One region of the Enterobacter sp. SA187 genome, then DNA from elsewhere that is predicted to be linked to it. Evidence: predicted binding sites of a transcription regulator. Region 1 holds the regulator's gene; each other region holds the start of a gene.

Evidence for each region. Region 1 encodes PurR, which represses purine synthesis genes. Its sites were predicted from a motif close to CANGCAAACGTTTGCNTG; they were not measured.
Region 2: pyrC (dihydroorotase) is a predicted target of PurR. The motif match lies at 3,705-3,722, and genes of this name have one in related genera.
Region 3: BMF08_RS10370 (nucleoside-specific channel-forming protein Tsx) is a predicted target of PurR. The motif match lies at 4,190-4,207, and genes of this name have one in related genera.

Annotation. Positions count from the first base shown of each region.
Region 1 is NZ_CP019113.1:3,082,450-3,088,625, reverse strand. It holds gene BMF08_RS14765 (C40 family peptidase) at 144-986, shown strand; gene BMF08_RS14760 (MFS transporter) at 1,040-2,206, opposite strand; gene cydH (cytochrome bd-I oxidase subunit CydH) at 2,379-2,471, opposite strand; gene purR (HTH-type transcriptional repressor PurR) at 2,766-3,791, shown strand; gene punR (DNA-binding transcriptional activator PunR) at 3,808-4,719, opposite strand; gene punC (purine nucleoside transporter PunC) at 4,833-6,017, shown strand.
Region 2 is NZ_CP019113.1:2,893,465-2,899,640, forward strand. It holds gene BMF08_RS13785 (cytochrome b) at 1-55, opposite strand, end outside; gene BMF08_RS13790 (YceO family protein) at 324-440, opposite strand; gene solA (N-methyl-L-tryptophan oxidase) at 495-1,616, opposite strand; gene bssS (biofilm formation regulator BssS) at 1,733-1,987, opposite strand; gene dinI (DNA damage-inducible protein I) at 2,272-2,517, opposite strand; gene pyrC (dihydroorotase) at 2,592-3,638, opposite strand; gene BMF08_RS13820 (lipoprotein) at 3,776-4,336, opposite strand; gene grxB (glutaredoxin 2) at 4,463-5,110, opposite strand; gene mdtH (multidrug efflux MFS transporter MdtH) at 5,175-6,176, opposite strand, start outside.
Region 3 is NZ_CP019113.1:2,185,979-2,192,154, reverse strand. It holds gene thiL (thiamine-phosphate kinase) at 1-736, opposite strand, end outside; gene nusB (transcription antitermination factor NusB) at 820-1,239, opposite strand; gene ribH (6,7-dimethyl-8-ribityllumazine synthase) at 1,262-1,732, opposite strand; gene ribD (bifunctional diaminohydroxyphosphoribosylaminopyrimidine deaminase/5-amino-6-(5-phosphoribosylamino)uracil reductase RibD) at 1,819-2,922, opposite strand; gene nrdR (transcriptional regulator NrdR) at 2,927-3,376, opposite strand; gene BMF08_RS10375 (DUF3251 domain-containing protein) at 3,531-4,073, shown strand; gene BMF08_RS10370 (nucleoside-specific channel-forming protein Tsx) at 4,345-5,223, shown strand; gene secF (protein translocase subunit SecF) at 5,341-6,176, opposite strand, start outside.

The sequences.
Region 1 (6,176 bases):
CTTTTTTTTGCGCTTGTTAACGAAACAGCGCAAGGATGCAAAAAGGCTCTTACCTTTTTAGCATTTTATGCTTTAGAATCGACGAGTTTTGAAAATCACACGCACGCATGATTTCATGCCTGCCCGAATCAGGGGATTGCTCAGTGGCGCGGATAAATAAAGTCTCGATCACGCTCTGTGCTTTGGTTTTTGCTTCGCTGACGTTTGCGCCATTAAGCCAGGCGTCTGAACAGGCACGGCCCTCTGCCGTGCAAAAAACGCATCTGGCGAAAACCAGCGACCGTAAGAAGCAAAGCACGACCCAAAAGACAACAAAGAAAAGCAGTGGCAACAGTAAAAAAATAGCTAAAAAAGCATCCAGCAGTTCCGCCAGTCAAAAAACCTCCAGCAGAACAAAACGCGTCTCATCCGGTACTAAAACCAGCAGCCTCGCCTCACGCAAAAGCAAATCCAGCCCGGGGAAAATTGCCGCCGTTACCTTTACGGAAAAGTGCACCACCCGCAAAGGCCGCAAGCAGCACTGCGTGAAAGTGAAAAGCAGCAAGCCGGTTACCCTGGCAGACGCGCATAAAGTGCGCATTAAAAAGGCCCAGACGGCGGCGTTATCGACATTAATGAATCAGATCGGCAAACCCTATCACTGGGGCGGCACCTCGCCGCGTACCGGCTTTGATTGCAGCGGGCTGGTGTATTACGCCTATAAAGATCTGGTGAAGTTCCGCATCCCGCGCACCGCCAATGAAATGTATCACCTGCGTGATGCCTCGCCGGTCAACCCGGGCGAGCTGGAACGGGGCGATCTGGTGTTCTTCCGCACGCAGGGTCGCGGCACCGCCGATCACGTGGGCGTCTACGTTGGCAATGGCAAATTCATCCAGTCGCCGCGCAGTGGTCAGGATATTCAAATCACTTCCCTTAGCGAAGATTACTGGCAGCGTCATTATGTGGGCGCGCGCCGGGTGATGACGCCGAAAAACGTCCGCTAAAAAAAACACCCTGCCGGACTGGCAGGGTGTTTTTCTTTTTTACTCAGTAACGATCAGTTCGCCACGCATTCCCGGCGGGCATCGGCGCGCCCGGAAAACAGCACCAGCAGCAACGCCAGCGCCGCAATAACAGCGCCCATCACCGGCACAACGGCGTAGCCTAATCCTGCGGAGATCACCGCGCCGCCTGCCGCCGCGCCCAGCGCATTGCCGAGGTTAAAAGCGCCGATATTCACGGACGAAGACAGCCCCGGCGCTTCATGAGCGACACGCATTACGCGCATCTGCAATGGCGGCACCACCGCGAACGTTGCGGCGCCCCACACTACCATCGCCACGGCCGCGCCGATATCGCTTTTCACCAGCAGCGGGATCGCCAGCATGATCACCATCAGCAGCAACAGAAAGCCTTTCAGCGTGCCGCTGACGGAACGATCGGCAAACTTGCCGCCCAGGTAATTGCCCAGCGAGAAGCCCACGCCGATCAGCACCAGCATTGCGGTGACAAAGAATGGCGTGGCGTGATTCAGCTCCTGCAACACCGGCGAGATATAGGTATAAAGGGTGAACATCGCCCCGGCGCCCAGCACGGTGGTCAGCAGCGCCGATAAAACCTGCGGGCGCATCAGCACCGCCAGCTCCTGGCGCACATTCGGACGCACGCCCGCGCTGCCCTTCGGCAGGGAGAAGAACAGGCTTAACATCGACACCACGCCAAGACCTGCGGTGGCGAGGAAGGACATCCGCCAGCCGATGGTTTCCCCAAGCCAGGTGGCCGCTGGAACGCCGCCGATATTGGCGATGGTCAGTCCCATAAACATGGTCGCCACGGCGCTGGCCTGTTTATGTTTCGGTACCACGCTTGCGGCCACCACTGAACCCAGGCCAAAGAAGGCGCCGTGGTTAAGACTGGTGATAATGCGCGATAACAGCAGCGTGGTGTAATCCGGCGCAATGGCCGACAGTACATTACCGAGGGTGAAAATCGCCATCAGGAAGATCAGCGCGTTACGACGGGCGCGATGCGACAGCAGCAGCGTCATCAGGGGGGCGCCCACCATCACGCCGATCGCATAGGCGCTGATCAGCATGCCGGCGGCAGGGATCGAGACGTCAACGCCACGGGCGATTACCGGCAGCAATCCCATGGGTGAAAATTCAGTTGTACCTATCCCAAAAGCCCCGATTGCCAGTGACAGCAGGGGAAAATTTATCTTCATTATTACATGACTCCAGTAATGCGATGGCGTACAGAGCGCCCCGCGGTGAAGTCAAAAGCATGACATTAATCACAAAAAAACAGAAGTTAATGAAGTGACAAAAGATTATTGCAAATTTGATAACAATCGGCGGGAATGAAAAAGAGAGGGAGAGCGCTCTCCCTGCTCTGGATCAATTAAAAGCGGCAGTCATTGCGCCAGCAACGATCAGGCTGAGCACGATTACGGTAGTAAACAGCGAATACTTCAGATTGCTATCCATCATTTTTTCTCCTTTGTTAACCCCCACAAAAAGTGAGATTGCTCATTTTTGCACAGTTAAACGCAAAAATCTTCTCTGTTTTAGATTGATAACCATTTTTAGACTTCCCCTTTTCATCAAGATCAGCCAGAATTCCACGCTAAATTTATTCGTGTACCGGCCACTGACCCCTCCTGACGTCCTGTGTTGTTTTCCCGGCGTATCGCAACCTGAAAATGTTGTGCGAAGGGTTTTTTAAGGCAAACGTTTACCTGTAGAAGTATCAGGAGTTTAAGATATGGTCTGGAGTGAGATCTAATGGCAACAATTAAAGATGTAGCGAAACGCGCAAACGTTTCCACTACAACCGTATCACATGTTATTAACAAAACCCGTTTTGTTGCGGAAGAAACGCGCAACGCGGTGTGGGCAGCCATCAAAGAGCTGCATTATTCCCCAAGCGCGGTGGCGCGCAGTCTGAAGGTTAACCATACCAAGTCGATTGGCTTGCTGGCGACCAGCAGCGAAGCGCCCTACTTCGCCGAAATCATTGAAGCTGTTGAGAAAAACTGCTTCCAGAAGGGCTATACCCTGATCCTCGGCAACGCCTGGAACAACCTGGAAAAGCAGCGCGCTTATCTGTCGATGATGGCGCAAAAGCGCGTCGACGGCCTGATGGTGATGTGTTCTGAATACCCGGACCCGCTGTTGCGCATGCTTGAAGAGTACCGTCATATCCCGATGGTGGTGATGGACTGGGGCGAAGCGAAAGCGGACTTTACCGATTCGGTGATCGATAACGCTTTTGAAGGCGGCTATATGGCGGGCCGTTATCTGATCGAACGTGGCCACCGTGAAATCGGCGTCATTCCGGGCCCGCTTGAGCGTAACACCGGCGCGGGCCGTCTGGCGGGCTTTATGAAAGCGATGGAAGAAGCGCTGATTAAGGTGCCGGAAAACTGGATCGTGCAGGGCGACTTTGAGCCGGAATCCGGCTACCGCGCCATGCAGCAGATCCTCTCCCAGCCGCATCGTCCGACCGCAGTCTTCTGCGGCGGCGACGTGATGGCGATGGGCGCGCTCTGCGGGGCTGATGAAATGGGTCTGCGCGTGCCGCAGGACGTGTCGCTGATTGGTTATGACAACGTGCGCAACGCGCGTTTCTTCACTCCGGCGCTGACCACCATTCACCAGCCGAAAGATTCGCTGGGCGAAACGGCCTTCAATATGCTGATGGACAGGATCGTCAGCAAGCGTGAAGAGTCGCAGTCCATTGAGGTGCACCCGCGTCTCATCGAACGCCGCTCGGTCGCCGACGGCCCGTTCCGCGACTACCGCCGTTAAGCCTGCCGGGAGCCAGTCACTCTGGCTCCCGCAACCACTCTTTATTCAGCGTCTCGCTGTCTCCTAAATAATCGAGCAGCCAGCTTAAGGCGGGCGAATTGTCCTTTTGCTGCCACGTCAGGCAACAGGCGGCGTCCGGGAAGGGGTTTTCAAGCGGCAGCGCCACCCACTCTCCGCGATCAAGCCAGGGCCTGGCAAAATGCGCCGGTACCATGCCGATACACAATCCCGCCGACAGACAGGCCGCCGAGGATTCCCAGTCGGGCGCGACGATGCGCCGCTGGTTATCCAGCAGCCAGGTGATACGCTTCGGCAGCGAGCGGGAGGTGTCTTCGCGCACCAGCGACGGCCAGTTGCGCAAGGTGTCATCGCTCAGCGGCCCGTCCATCGCCGCCAGCGGGTGTTCACGGGATACCACGCACTTCCAGCTCAATTTCCCCATATCCCGGAAGGCGTAGCGCCCGCCCACCGGCACCGCCTGGGTCGCCCCAATCGCCAGTTCCACGCGGCCATCCGCCAGCGCGTCCCACACGCCGTTGAATACTTCCTGAAAGACGATCAGCTCCACATCCTGAAAGTGGCGGTAGAAATCGACGATCATTTGCCTGCTACGTTCGGGCTTAACGATATTGTCCACCGCGATGGATAACTGCCCCCGCCAGCCGTTGGCGATCTGCTGACACTGCTGACGGGTGATCTGCATTTTTTTGATAACAGATCGCCCTTCCTTTAAAAACCAGCGCCCGGCCGGGGTAAGCACCACGTCACGGTGACGGCGCTCAAACAGCGGCACCGCCAGCCACTCTTCCAGTTGCCGCACCGTATAGCTAACCGCCGATGGGACCCGGTGGAGTTCCTGCGCCGCGGCGCTGAAGCTGCCGGTTCGTGCCACCGCATCAACCACTTCCAGTGAATATTCTGACCACATGTTCTGCCTGCAAATTTTTTGAATGCAATGTGCAAATATTAGCGTTTCACAACCGTCATTGCACTCCCTACACTCTGCCGCTCTGCTCACCTGCCAAAACAAGAGAACGTGACATGAAACCTGGAAAAGGATTTTTAGTCTGGCTGGCGGGGTTAAGCGTACTGGGCTTTCTGGCTACAGATATGTATTTACCCGCCTTCGCCGTTATTCAGAATGATCTACAAACCCCGGCGGCTGCCGTCAGCGCCAGCCTGAGTCTGTTTTTAGCCGGATTTGCGGTTGCGCAACTGGCGTGGGGTCCGCTGTCCGATACTTATGGTCGCCGCCCGGTGCTGTTAAGCGGTCTGGCGCTCTTTGCCGTCGGCTGTCTGGGCATGCTGTGGGTGCGCGACGCCACCTGGCTGCTGGTGCTGCGTTTTATCCAGGCGATCGGCGTCTGCGCTGCCGCCGTCACCTGGCAGGCGCTGGTGACGGATCACTATCCGGCGCACCGCACTAATCGTATCTTCGCCACCATTATGCCGCTGGTGGGTCTCTCTCCGGCCCTTGCGCCGCTGCTGGGCAGCTGGATCCTCGCGCATTTTTCCTGGCAAATGATTTTTATGACGCTGTTTGTCATTACGCTGGTGCTGATGCTGCCCGCGCTGCGCCTGAAGCCGGTGGTAAAAAAAACCACCAGCAGCGACGTGCCGCTGACCTTTGCCACCCTGCTCCGTTCCCGGGATTACCGCGGTAACGTGCTGATCTACGCCGCCTGCTCCGCCAGCTTCTTCGCCTGGCTGACCGGCTCGCCCTTTATCCTCAGCGAAATGGGCTACGGCCCGGCGGCCATTGGCCTGAGCTATGTACCGCAAACCATCGCCTTTCTGATCGGCGGCTATGGATGCCGCGCGGCGCTGCAAAAGTGGCAGGGTAAAAAGTTACTGCCGTGGCTGCTGGTGTTCTACGGTCTGAGCGTGGCGGGTACCTGGATAGCCGGGCTGGTGGCGGGTCAATCTCTCACGGCGCTGCTGGTGCCCTTCTGCGTGATGGCAATGGCGAACGGCGCCATCTATCCCATTGTGGTGGCCCAGGCGCTGCGCCCGTTCCCGCAGGCGACCGGACGCGCGGCGGCGTTGCAAAATACCCTGCAACTGGGGCTCTGTTTCCTTGCCAGTCTGGTAGTGTCCGCGCTTATCGGCACGCCGCTGTTGACCACCACCAGCGTAATGCTGATCACCGTGTTACTGGCCGCTGCCGGTTACCGGATGCAGCGTCATGGTGTAACAGACGCGAATGCTGAAACCGCCTCTGCATAGTTCACCGTGCAACTATGTTACAAATCAGTGATTAGGTTGCTAAGAATTTACTATTGTATCTGCCGGATCTGAGGCCTATACTCATTTCCGGCACATATAATTACGATAAATATTATGCAGTAACAGGCGCAGGATGACGCCTCTCTCACCACGGACGGC
Region 2 (6,176 bases), 190 kb from region 1:
AGTGGAGTGTCATCGACAGCACGCCGTAACGGCGGGGAGAATTACGCCATTGCATATAAATGTCCGTTTTAAATAACAAGGTGAAAGTAAAATGGCGCGGCGAAAATAATATTGCAACTTATAAATAACAAAAATAAACAATATTTTTACTTATTCATTTTTATTGATGGATTGATGGCTTTGGCATTCAATGATTTCGTTATAAATCGCGGTCCGGAGTGGTGGCGGGCGCTACAACAGGGGGTTATAAGTTATAACCCTCATTCAAAAATACTGGGCAGAAAAGCGCGGATCTTCAGGAAATGTCAATTTTTGTCAGGGGATTAATCAATATAAAAGAGATAGATAATATCCAGTATGCCCAGCACCAGCCAGAAAATGAGATAGAGCATAAAATGCTCGCGGATATTATTCATAAAAAATTCAAATATACGACGCATCGCGTTACCTGGGTTCAGATAATGAAAACAGGCCCGACGGGCGGGCCTGCGGTATCAGGATTTATCGAAACGGCTAAGGGCGAAGGGCGTCAGATCAAAAGATGGCGTCTGCCCGGCGGCAAAACGGGCGGCAATTTCACCCAGCACCGGCGCGAACTTGAAGCCATGCCCGCTCAGTCCGCTGACCAGCAGCGTGTTGTCATGGCCCGGCAGGGTGTCGATGATAAAGTCCTCGTCCGGGGAATTATCATAGGTGCAGGCCGCGCCGTGCAGACAGCAGCCAATGCCCGGCAGGAACTGACGCAGGAAAGGAAAGGCTTCCGAACCATCGGTAGCCACGCTGCCAAAGGGCGTGCGCTCCTCTTCTGAAGAAATAATCTGTCCGCCGTTATGCCTGCCGATTTTCAGCGCGTCATCCTCAGCCGGAAAACCGTAGAACTGATCGCCGGAGGGCATCTCGCCGGTAAAGGCCGGGAAGTTGTTTTTGGCGCTGTAACGGCCATCGGCCTGATACCAGGCGAAAATCTTGCGTACCGGCTGCACCGGCAGGGAGGGGAGCAGCCGCGTGACCCAGGTGCCGGCGCTCACCAGCAGCTTCGCGCCGCTGTACTGACCGTCGGCGGTGTCAATGGTGACGCCGTCATCATGATGATGGATAGCGGTAACCGGGCAGTTAAACAGCTGGGCGCAGCCCGCTTCACGGGCGAGGCGGATCCAGGTTTTCACCGCCAGTTCGCTGCGCAGAAAGCCGGACTGTGACTCAAACAGACCGATATACCCTTCAGGGACGCGGATCTCCGGCCAGCGCGCCATCAGCGCTGCCGCATCGAGGCGTTCGACGTCAAGATTAAATTCACGGGCGCTTTGCGCCACGTTTGCGAGGAAAGCGGAATCCGCAGGACCCAGGTTGATGACGCCGGTGCGTTCAAAGACCGCTTCACCGCTGTCAGCGGCAAGCTCATCCCACAGGCTCTGGGCGCGCAGCACCAGCGGAACATATTTCTCGCCTTCACCATAGGCGTGGCGGATAAGGCGGGTGTCACCATGATGGCTGCCGTGCTGATGAGGCGGCAGCCAGGCGTCGGTCATCAGGACATTCAGCCCGGCGCGTGTGGCATAGTAGCCTGCCGCAGCCCCTACAGAGCCGCTGCCGACGATAATCAGGTCATATTTCATTACGCTCTCCTGGCAAATTCTTCAGGCAGGAGAGTAATTAACCTGTATGGGATATACAAGCCAGAAATAAATCAGGCACCCGAATGGGTGCCTGGAGGACAGAAGATACTCACGATCTAGTGTCTGCGATACTCATCTGCCTGATAGTCACCGGATTCGATCTTGGCGATCCCTGCTTCCAGAATCGAAATAAACTGACGGGCAACTTCAGTGGTGAGCCACAGCGTCTGGCCGACCTCAGTGTCATCACGGTCGGGCTGGCTTGGGGTCTGATAGTGCAAACGCAGCATCATGGCATCGTAACTGTCTACGGTGCTGATGTCCCACCCTACGAGCGGATGAGTTTGAATGACTTCATTATTTTTAACCATTTCAACCCCCATTTGCGTACGTGAATACAACGATTATTGAGGTTCAATGCGTGTTTTTCTGAAGCAGCTTAAGTATATCAATAATTAACGTGAATGCGTTAATTATTAGAACTATCGGCAATTCCGTCTTTTTATTTAAATTTTTTTGAAAGAAACGGGCAGGAGATACGGGCTGTTTTTCACCATCCTCTGATTTCAATAAGGAAATGGCGGAAAAAAATGCAAAAAAGCCGGGGCGACCCGGCAAGAAGAACAATGAGGGTACTGCTTAGTGAGGTTGTAGTTTAATCCTGTCTGAACCAGTCATCGGCGCTTTCCCAGGTTTCCTGGAGAATTTCGCTGACGCGGTCTTTATCTTCTTTCGCCGCGCCGAACACCGTCAGGCTGTTGGCGGCGGCGAAACGTACTGAAACTTTGCCTTCGCTGTGCGGATAGTCGTCACAGACGCGGCGGGAGAGTTCCTGAGCCAGCGCATCAATAGCGCCCGGCGGTAAGGCGGTGGTTCTGGCGATAGTCACTTCGATACGCATAGTAGCCCCCTGTATAATTTACTGGTTATTTATACAGTCATTACCCTGCATTTACAACAGGGGGCAGCGAATTTTTAACGCTTCACGCGCCAGCGCACGGTTTCTCCGGCGAGGAAGGGCACCAGGGTGTCGTCGGTAAGGGCAATGCTTTCCGGCACCTGCTCCTCCTGACGCTCCAGCTCCACAAAACTCTCATTGACCGGCAGGCCGTAAAAACGCGGACCATTCAGCGAGCAGAAGGCTTCGAAGTGCGCAAGCGCCCCCATCTCCTCAAACACCGTGGCATAGCTTGCCAGCGCCGTCGGCGCGTTAAAGCAGCCCGCACAGCCACAGCTTGCTTCTTTACGATGACGGGCATGGGGGGCAGAGTCGGTGCCAAGGAAAGCGCGCGTAAAACCGCTGGCGACCAGTTCACGCAGCGCCTGCTGGTGGATATTACGCTTTAGGATCGGCAGGCAGTACAGGTGCGGGCGCACGCCGCCCACCAGCATATGGTTGCGGTTAAACATCAAATGCTGTGGCGTGATGGTGGCGGCCAGCAGCTCATTGCCGTCGCGCACATAGTCGGCGGCATCTTTGGTGGTGATGTGTTCAAACACCACTTTCAGACCCGGCAGACGCTGACGCAGCGGCTCCATCACGGTGTCGATAAAGCGCGCTTCCCGATCAAAAATATCAATATCCGCGTGCGTGACTTCACCGTGCACCAGCAGCGGCATGCCCAGTTTTTCCATGCGCGTCAGCACCGGCATAATGGCGTCAATGCTGGTCACGCCGTGGCTGGAGTTGGTGGTGGCGTTAGCCGGGTAAAGCTTGGCGGCGGTAAACACCTTTTCGTTAAAGCCGCGTTCGATTTCGTCCGGATCCAGCGTATCGGTCAGATAGCAGGTCATTAATGGCGTGAAATCATGTCCGGCGGGGACGGCGTCGAGAATGCGCTGGCGATAGGCGATGGCGGCATCAACGGTAGTGATGGGCGGCACCAGGTTCGGCATGATGATCGCCCGGCCATACAGCTCACTGGTGTAGGGCACGACCGTTTTCAGCATATCGCCGTCACGAAGATGAATGTGCCAGTCGTCTGGGCGGCGGATTTTCAAAACCTGGGGTTGTGCTGTCATGAGTGCGCTCCGGCTTGCGTGGTAATCAGTCAGTGATGGCTGGTTTTATGCCGGGCACAAAGGATAGGCGTAAACGTTTTCGTTTGCATCCCTTTTCCGCACAGGACGCATAAAAAAGGGCGCCTGGCGCCCCTGGGTTAGTCAGTAAAAGGGATGACGATTTCGCCGGGTTTGACTTCAAGCCCTTTCGCGAATTTCTTCGCCAGCGCTTCCCCCTGGCTGCTATCTTCCCTCAGCACATAGGCGGGTTGCTGGTTAAAGTAGTTACGCAGCGACTGGTTAAGATAGGGCATCAGCGTCTGAATGACGCTCTGCATTTTCTGCGGCGTGACGGTGGCATCCACCACTTCCATCTCCTGCAGGTAGATTTCGCCTTTCTCTTTATTGAAAACCGGCAGCGCTTTCAGCTTCAGCGCAATGGTGGCCTTCTGGCTGCCGAAAAGGGAATTCATATCCAGATTCGCATCGCCGGTAAGGGTGACTTTATTGGGCTCTTCGCGGCCAATCGCGCTGCTCAGATTACGCAGCACAATGTGCGCGTCCGCCACGCCCGGCACGCCAATATCGCGGGAGAAATCGTTACGTTTTTGCAGCGCCTGATTAATTTCCTGCTCACTTACGGTGTACTGGGTTAACGGATTACACCCGGCGAGTAAACCACTCACAATCAGCGTGGCGGCTAAGACTATCTTCTTCATCGGTTTCCTCAACATGACACCTTTATGCCAATCGTGACATAAAGGAGCATCCCGCACCAGTGCGGCACATGCCAGCAGAAAACACCGAAAAGCATGACGGGCGCTTTCGCACCCGTCCCGTTACGCTCAGATTGCCATGGATGAGAGCAGATTAATCTGCGTCTGTTTGGCCATATTGTCGCGGTAATCCGCCACGCGGGTCGGCCAGGTGATGCCTGACACCAGCGTCAGGTTACGCAGCAGCGGGAAGAGATGAATGTCATCCTCAGAGAGTTCGCCATTAACGGCGTTAGGCTTGACGATGAGCTTATCCAGCGCCCGCAGGTCGTCGCTGATGTTCTTAACCAGCCCGGCGGAGTGGGCGAGGTGCTCCGCAAAATCGCCGATAGCCGCCTCCTTTTTCGCCACAAAATACGCGCGCGCTTCCGGCGTGGCGAACTCATCAAAGGGGGATTTGGCAAAGCGCGGGATCAGCAGGCGATTCACATAGCCATTCACCTTGCGCAGCCAGTCGGCAATGGCCGGATTCTGCGCGCCAGTGAGCAGCGGCTGGTGGTCAAGCTGATCAACATAGTGGACGATATCCATGCTTTCCGGGAGATAGCGGCTGTCGTCCTTTTGCAGGATCGGCGCCATCTTCTGACCAATCATACGCACCGGCGTGGCTTCGTCATCATTGAGTAACACGTTCAGTTCGACGGGGAGATTCTTCAGGCCGAAAATCATGCGGGCTTTAAGACAGAACGGACAGTGATCGTAGATATAGAGCTTCACGTTTCTCCTCCAGATGATTGTGGTTCTCACTTTCAGTATGGAAGAGAAAAATGCGGCTTTCAAATCAGATGCCTGGCTCCGGCACCTCTGTGCGGGCGCTTTTCTGGCTGAACTGCCACCACAAGGCAACAAAGGTGGCAAGACCGATTAGCCCCAGCATCAGCCAGGGCAGCTCCGGTTGCGCCGACAGTTTTCCGGCGTCAAACAGCCAGCCGCCGCCCGCGTAACCCAGCGCACCGCCAAAAGCCAGCCCCAGTCGACTAAAGCCCATATAGCTGCCCCGCGCACGGGCGTCAGCCAGATCCGCCCCCAGGGTTTCCCGCGCCGGTTCGGCGATAATCGCGCCGAGATAAAACAGACAAATCAGCATAAACAGCTGTTGCAGCGAGCCGACCATACCTACCGGCAACAGGCTGAGCGACATCAGCAGCAGCCCGGCCATCAGGCGATGCTCAAGGCGAAAACGCTTCTCGCTCCAGCGGGCGATGGGATAGAGCAGGGTCAGCGACAGGCAGGCTTCAATGGCGTACATCCATTTCACCGCGGCAGGGGATCCGGCGATATCGTTGACCATAATCGGCAGCATCAGCATCACCTGGACCGCCAGCATGTAATAACCGGTCAGCGTCAGCACGTAGGTCACAAAGCGTTTATCGCGCAGCACCCGCTGTAGCCCTTCGCGCACCGGCGTTTTCACCGTCGACAGCTTCCACGCCGGTAACAGCCAGGCGTTAAAGCCCGCGCAGAGGATAAACAGCACCGCGCCGGTGGCGCACACCAGGCGAAAATCGTACTGCAACAGCCAGCTTCCCAGCAGCGCGCCAATCACCGCCCCGGCGCTGTCCTGCATCATCAGCAGCGAGAAAAAGCGGCCGCGCTGCCGGGGACGCACCAGTTTGACCACCAGCGCCGAGCGCGGCGGATCGAACAGCGTTCCGCCAAGCCCGGAAAGAATGCAGGAAAACCACAGCAGCCAGGGTTCATGCGCCACCGCCATGGCGGCAAATCCGGCGGCGCGCAGCAGCATACCGGTGACGATCATCGGCTTGGCGCCAAAGCGATCCGC
Region 3 (6,176 bases), 900 kb from region 1:
GCATGGCGTCAGAGAACGGCATGGCATCCATATCCAGCATCGCGCCGCAGTCGCTGGCCTTCACGATGTGCCCGAGATCGGAACTTAGCCCGTCGGATAAATCGATCGCCGAACTGGCCAGATCGCGCAGCGCCTGCCCCTGCAGAATGCGCGGCGTCGGACGCAGATGGCGTTTTACCAGCCACTGCGCGTCCTGCTCATTATCAACATGCAGCCGATCCTGCAGGATCGCCAGACCTGCCGCGCTGTCACCTGGCGTGCCAGTCACATAGATCCAGTCGCCAGGCTTCGCGCCCGAACGCTTAAGCGCGCGGCCCGCAGGCACATAGCCGTAGATACCCAGCGTCATCGACAGCGGCCCACGGGTGGTGTCGCCGCCAATCAGCTGCATATCGTAGTAATTAATCTGTTCGAACAGGCTATCGCTAAAGGCTTCCAGCCAGGCTTCATCGACGTCCGGCAACGTGATCGCCAGCGTCAGCCACGCCGGATCCGCGCCCATAGCCGCAAGATCGCTCAGGTTGGAGGCCAGCGCTTTGTGCGCCAGATCGACAGGGGAAATATCCGGAAGAAAATGGTTGCCCGAAACCAGGGTATCGGTGCTGATTGCCAGCGTTTGCTTGTCAGGAATATTGAGCAGTGCGCAATCGTCGCCAATGCCGGTTTCGACATCCAGACGCGCGCGTCTTACGCGGTCAAAATAACGGGCAATAAGGGAAAACTCGCCGCATGCCATACGCTATGCCTCAGCAGAATGATAAACAGGAGACTGGGGAGGCGGCGAAATGGCAACTGCACTTCGCCGCGCGGACCAGCAAATTACTTTTTGTGGGGGCGGATCGCGGGTGCGGCTTTATCCAGCACGCCGTTAACAAACTTATGGCTGTCTTCTGCGCCAAACGTTTTTGCCAGTTCAATAGCTTCGTTGATGGCCACTTTATACGGCACATCCGCACGTTTAGACAGTTCAAACAGCGCGATACGCAGTACCGCTTTCTCGACCTGGCCCAGCTCTTCGAGCAGACGGGACAGGTAGGGCTTCATCAGTCCATCGAGATATGCGCTGTTAGTCGCCACCCCGGACAGCAGTTCGCGGAAATACGCGATGTCGACATCTTTGACATCCTGTTCAGACAGGAACTGGTATTCAACATCGGCGATGTCGTTCTGGGACAACTGCCAGGAGTAAAGCGCCTGGACGGCACACTCACGGGCGCGGCGACGAGCAGCAGGTTTCACGGAAATTCCCCTTACAAAAAAATCAGGCTTTGATGGCCTTCAATACATTAATCATCTCAAGCGCGGTAAGGGCAGCTTCTGCACCTTTGTTACCGGCTTTGGTACCGGCGCGTTCGATGGCTTGTTCAATACTTTCAGTGGTCAGCACACCAAAGGCTACCGGGATTTCGCTCTGTTCAGCGACATGAGCCAGACCATTGCTTGCGCCACCCGCCACATATTCGAAATGGGCGGTACCGCCACGGATAACCGTGCCGAGCGCGATAATCGCATCATATTTACCGGTTTTTGCCAGTGCGCCAGCCGCCAGCGGCAGCTCATAAGCACCTGGAACCCAAACCACGGTGATGTTTTCATCTTTAACCTGACCGATACGTTTCAGTGCGTCGATAGCACCGTCCAGCAGGCTGTCATTGATGAAGTTGTTGAAACGCGCAATGGTGATGGCGACGCGAGCGTCCGGGGCAGCAACGGTAGCTTCAATAATGTTCATACTCTTCCTTTACGGGTTCATTTGGCCCCGCAGGGGGGCGGATTTTATCATAATACTTTGCGCACTGCTTCCCTTTTACGAGGGCATTACGCAGTGGTCAAATGCAGGCAAATATCAGGTCCAACCTGACGAATTTCACTGAATGTAAACTGCGGCGCATCGGCTAATGCCTCAAAGCCCGGCAGTACGCACAGACCGCGGGCGTCGCTGCCTAAAAGTTTCGGGGCGAGGTACACCACCAGCTCGTCAACCAGCCCGGCCTGAAGCAGCGCGCCCGCCAGGGACGCCCCGGCTTCCACCCAGATGCTGTTAACCTGCTCGCGGCCCAGCAGCATCATCATCAGCACCAGGTCGAGATGACCGTTGTGTTCAGGCACCTGGATGTGGCGAATGTTGTCCGGCCACGACCGCGAGTCCTGCTGCGTGCGGGCAAACCAGGTTTCACCCGCCTGCTGGATCAGACGGTGTTCCGGCGTGACGCGGTTCTGGCTGTCGACCACAATACGCAGCGGCTGGCGTAACTGCGCCTGCGAATACTGCGCCTGTACGTCCGCCGGGAGTTCGTCCCAACGGACGTTAAGCTGCGGATTATCCGCCAGCACCGTCGCGCTGCTGGTGAGGATAGCATGACTCTGCGCGCGCAGACGTTGCACATCGCGCCTTGCCTGCGGTGAGGTTATCCACTGGCTTTCGCCGCTGGCCATGGCGGTGCGGCCATCCAGCGACGCGCCCAGCTTCAGCTGCACATAAGGAAACCCGGTGCGCATACGTTTCAGAAAACCTTTATTAAGATTTTCCGCCTCGCTCATCATCAGCCCGTGGCTGACCTCAATGCCTTCCTGTTGCAGACGATACAGCCCGCGTCCGGCAACCTGCGGGTTGGGATCCTGCATCGCCGCCACCACACGAGACACGCCCGCGTTGATCAGCGCGTCGCAGCATGGCGGCGTGCGTCCGTGATGGCTACAGGGTTCCAGGGTGACATAGGCGGTGGCGCCACGCGCCTTTTCGCCCGCCATACGCAGGGCATGGACTTCAGCATGGGGTTCGCCCGCCCGCTGGTGATAGCCTTCGCCGACAATCTCGCCGTCTTTGACGATCACACAGCCGACGTTGGGATTAGGATGGGTGGTAAAACGCCCGCGTTGCGCCAGTTTCAGCGCGCGCGCCATGTACATCTCATCGTGCATGAGCTTAATCCTGTAAGCGGGCGATCTCTTCGCCAAATTCGCGGATGTCTTCGAAGCTGCGGTAAACCGAGGCGAAGCGGATATAGGCGACTTTATCGAGCTTTTTCAGCTGCTCCATCACCAGGTTGCCGATCATTTTGCTCGGCACTTCGCGCTCGCCGGTGGCGCGCAGCTGGGATTTGATATGATTCAGCGCCATTTCAACGTCATCGGCGCTTACCGGGCGTTTTTCCAGCGCGCGCAGCATGCCGTTACGCAGTTTTTCTTCGTTAAAGGGCTCGCGGATCTCGTTGCTTTTCACCACGCGTGGCATCACCAGTTCTGCCACCTCAAAAGTGGTGAAGCGTTCATTACACACCAGACACTGACGGCGGCGGCGCACGGACGACCCTTCACCGACCAGGCGGGAGTCAATTACTTTGGTATCCACGGCTAAACAGAATGGGCAATGCATACGGCGTCCTGACGTTAAAATTAGCTGAAATCTATTTTAACCTGATCTGCCGTGACAACAAAGGCAAGACCGCTTTTGAGATAAAGGATCGATGGCAAGCCGGTTCGTGCAGGCTACTATTACAGGCAATGCTCTTTGCAAGGAAACCAACACGATGACAAGACGTTACCTGAAAATTTTGCTGGTCGGCAGCCTGTTTACCCTCAGCGCCTGCGCGCAGCAGAGCGAAGTCCGCCAGTTGCATCAAAGTGTCAGCACGCTTAACAAAGAAATGAGTAAGCTGAATCAGGAGACGGTGAAAATCACCCAGCAAAATGCGCTGAACGCCAAATCCAGCAGCGGTGTGTACCTGTTGCCGGGCGCGAATACCCCTGCCCTTCTGCACAGCCAGATCGGTATGCTGAAGATGTCGCTGGTGAACATCGCGCCTGATGCGAACGGCACGCGCGTGACGCTGCGCATTCAGGGCGAATCGAACGATCCGCTGCCAGCGTTTAGCGGTACGGTGGAATGGGGTCAGATCCAGGGCACCACCAACGATTATCAGGAAGTGAACGTGCAAAACCAGCTGATTAACGCCCCGGCCAGCACCCTGGCGCCGAGCGACGTTGATCTGCCGCTGCAGCTTAACGGCATCACGCCGGACCAGCTGGGCTTTGTACGCGTCCACGATATTCAGCCCGCCACCAATCAGTGATCCTGTTTAAGGGCGAGCCTCTCGCCCTTTTCCCTCCCCTACCGCCTTTTTCCACGAAATATTTGCAAGACAGATGAATCTCAGTACAATCCCTGCGTTTTATATACGCAAACGTGAACGCAATCGATTACGTGCGTAATGGATATGTGAAACAACACATATTTTTGTGAGCATGGATACTTATAATAGGCTCGCTGAAATACGAAACATTTAGAAACTCAATACGCGCGTTCTTTCGCTCCCGCAAGGGAACCTAATCAGTGGCTAAACTATGAAAAAAACATTACTCGTCGCCGGTGCAGCACTGGCTCTCTCCTCCTCATTCGCAGTCAATGCGGCAGAAAATGACAAGCCGGAGTTCGTTTCCGACTGGTGGCACCAGAGCGTGAACGTGGTAGGCAGCTATCACACCCGTTTTGGACCGCAGATCCGTAACGATACCTACCTGGAATATGAAGCATTTGCCAAAAAAGACTGGTTTGATTTCTATGGTTACCTGGATGCACCGGTATTCTTCGGTGGTAACACCGATGCCCGCGGGATCTGGAACCATGGTTCGCCGCTGTTTATGGAAATCGAACCGCGTTTCTCTATCGATAAGCTGACCGGCGCCGATCTGAGCTTCGGTCCGTTTAAAGAGTGGTATTTCGCGAACAACTACATCTACGACATGGGCCGCAACGCCTCTGGTCGTCAGAGCACCTGGTACATGGGTCTGGGTACCGACATCGATACCGGCCTGCCGATGAGCCTGTCACTGAACGTGTATGCGAAATACCAGTGGCAGAACTACCTGGCGGAAAACGAAAACGAGTGGGACGGCTACCGTTTCAAAGTGAAATACTTCGTGCCGATCACCCAACTGTGGGGCGGTAACCTGAGCTACATCGGCTTCACCAACTTTGACTGGGGCTCAGACCTGGGCGATAAGAGCAGCTATGCGATGAACGGCATCAAGCAGCGTACCAACGACTCCATCGCCTCCAGCCACATTCTGTCCCTGAGCTACGATCACTGGCACTACTCGGTAGTAGCGCGTTACTGGCACAACGGCGGTCAGTGGAATGATGATGCAGACCTGGTATGGATGAAAGAAAACGTCCGCTCTACCGGCTGGGGTGGTTACCTGGTGGCAGGTTATAACTTCTGATTTGTCTGTCAGCCCCATCGAAAAGCCAGCTTAACCGCTGGCTTTTTTTTGCCCGTAAAACGCAGGCGAAAAAAAACCGCAGCGCTGAGGCTGCGGTTTTCAACGCAGAGCGTCGGTTTACGGCAGAATTGACGGTTGGTCCGCGCCTTCTTTCTCGACTTTCTGCACCAGCAGGTGTTCACGCTTCATGCCCAGCTTCAGCGCCAGCGCTGACGCGACATAAATCGACGATGCAGTACCGATGGACACACCGATCAGCATGGTCAGCGAGAAGCCCTGCAGCATGGCGCCGCCAAAGAGGTAGAGCATCAGGATCACCACTAAGGTGGTTCCTGAAGTGATCAACGTCCTGTGCAGCGTCTGGGTCAGGGACACGTTAAAGATTTCGTACGGCGTTCCGCGGCGGATCTTGCGGAAGTTTTCACGAATACGGTCCGATACCACGATGCTGTCGTTCAGCGAGTAACCGATCACCGACATCAGCGAGGCGACAATCGTCAGATCCACTTCGATATGGAACAGCGACAGTACGCCCATGGTGATGATGACGTCGTGCGCCAGCGCGATAACCACACCGGCCGCCAGACGCCACTCAAAGCGGAAGCCGACGTAAACCAGGATGGAAATCAGCGCCACCATCAGCGCCATCGCGCCGGTCTGCGCCAGGTCTGCACCCACGCTCGGGCCGACGAACTCGATACGTTTCACCGCGGCATTCTGGCTGGTCGCTTCGTTAATCACGCTCACGACCTTGCTGCCCAGCACCTGACCACCGGTTTCACCCTCGGCAGGCGGCATACGCACCATGATGTCGCGGCTGCTGCCAAAGTTCTGCAACAGCGGATCGGCAAAGCCGGCTTTTTCCAGCGCTTCACGCATCTGATCCATATCGGCCGGTTTTTCCAGCGAGATTTCGATAACCGTACCGCCGGTAAAATCCAGACCCCAGTTAA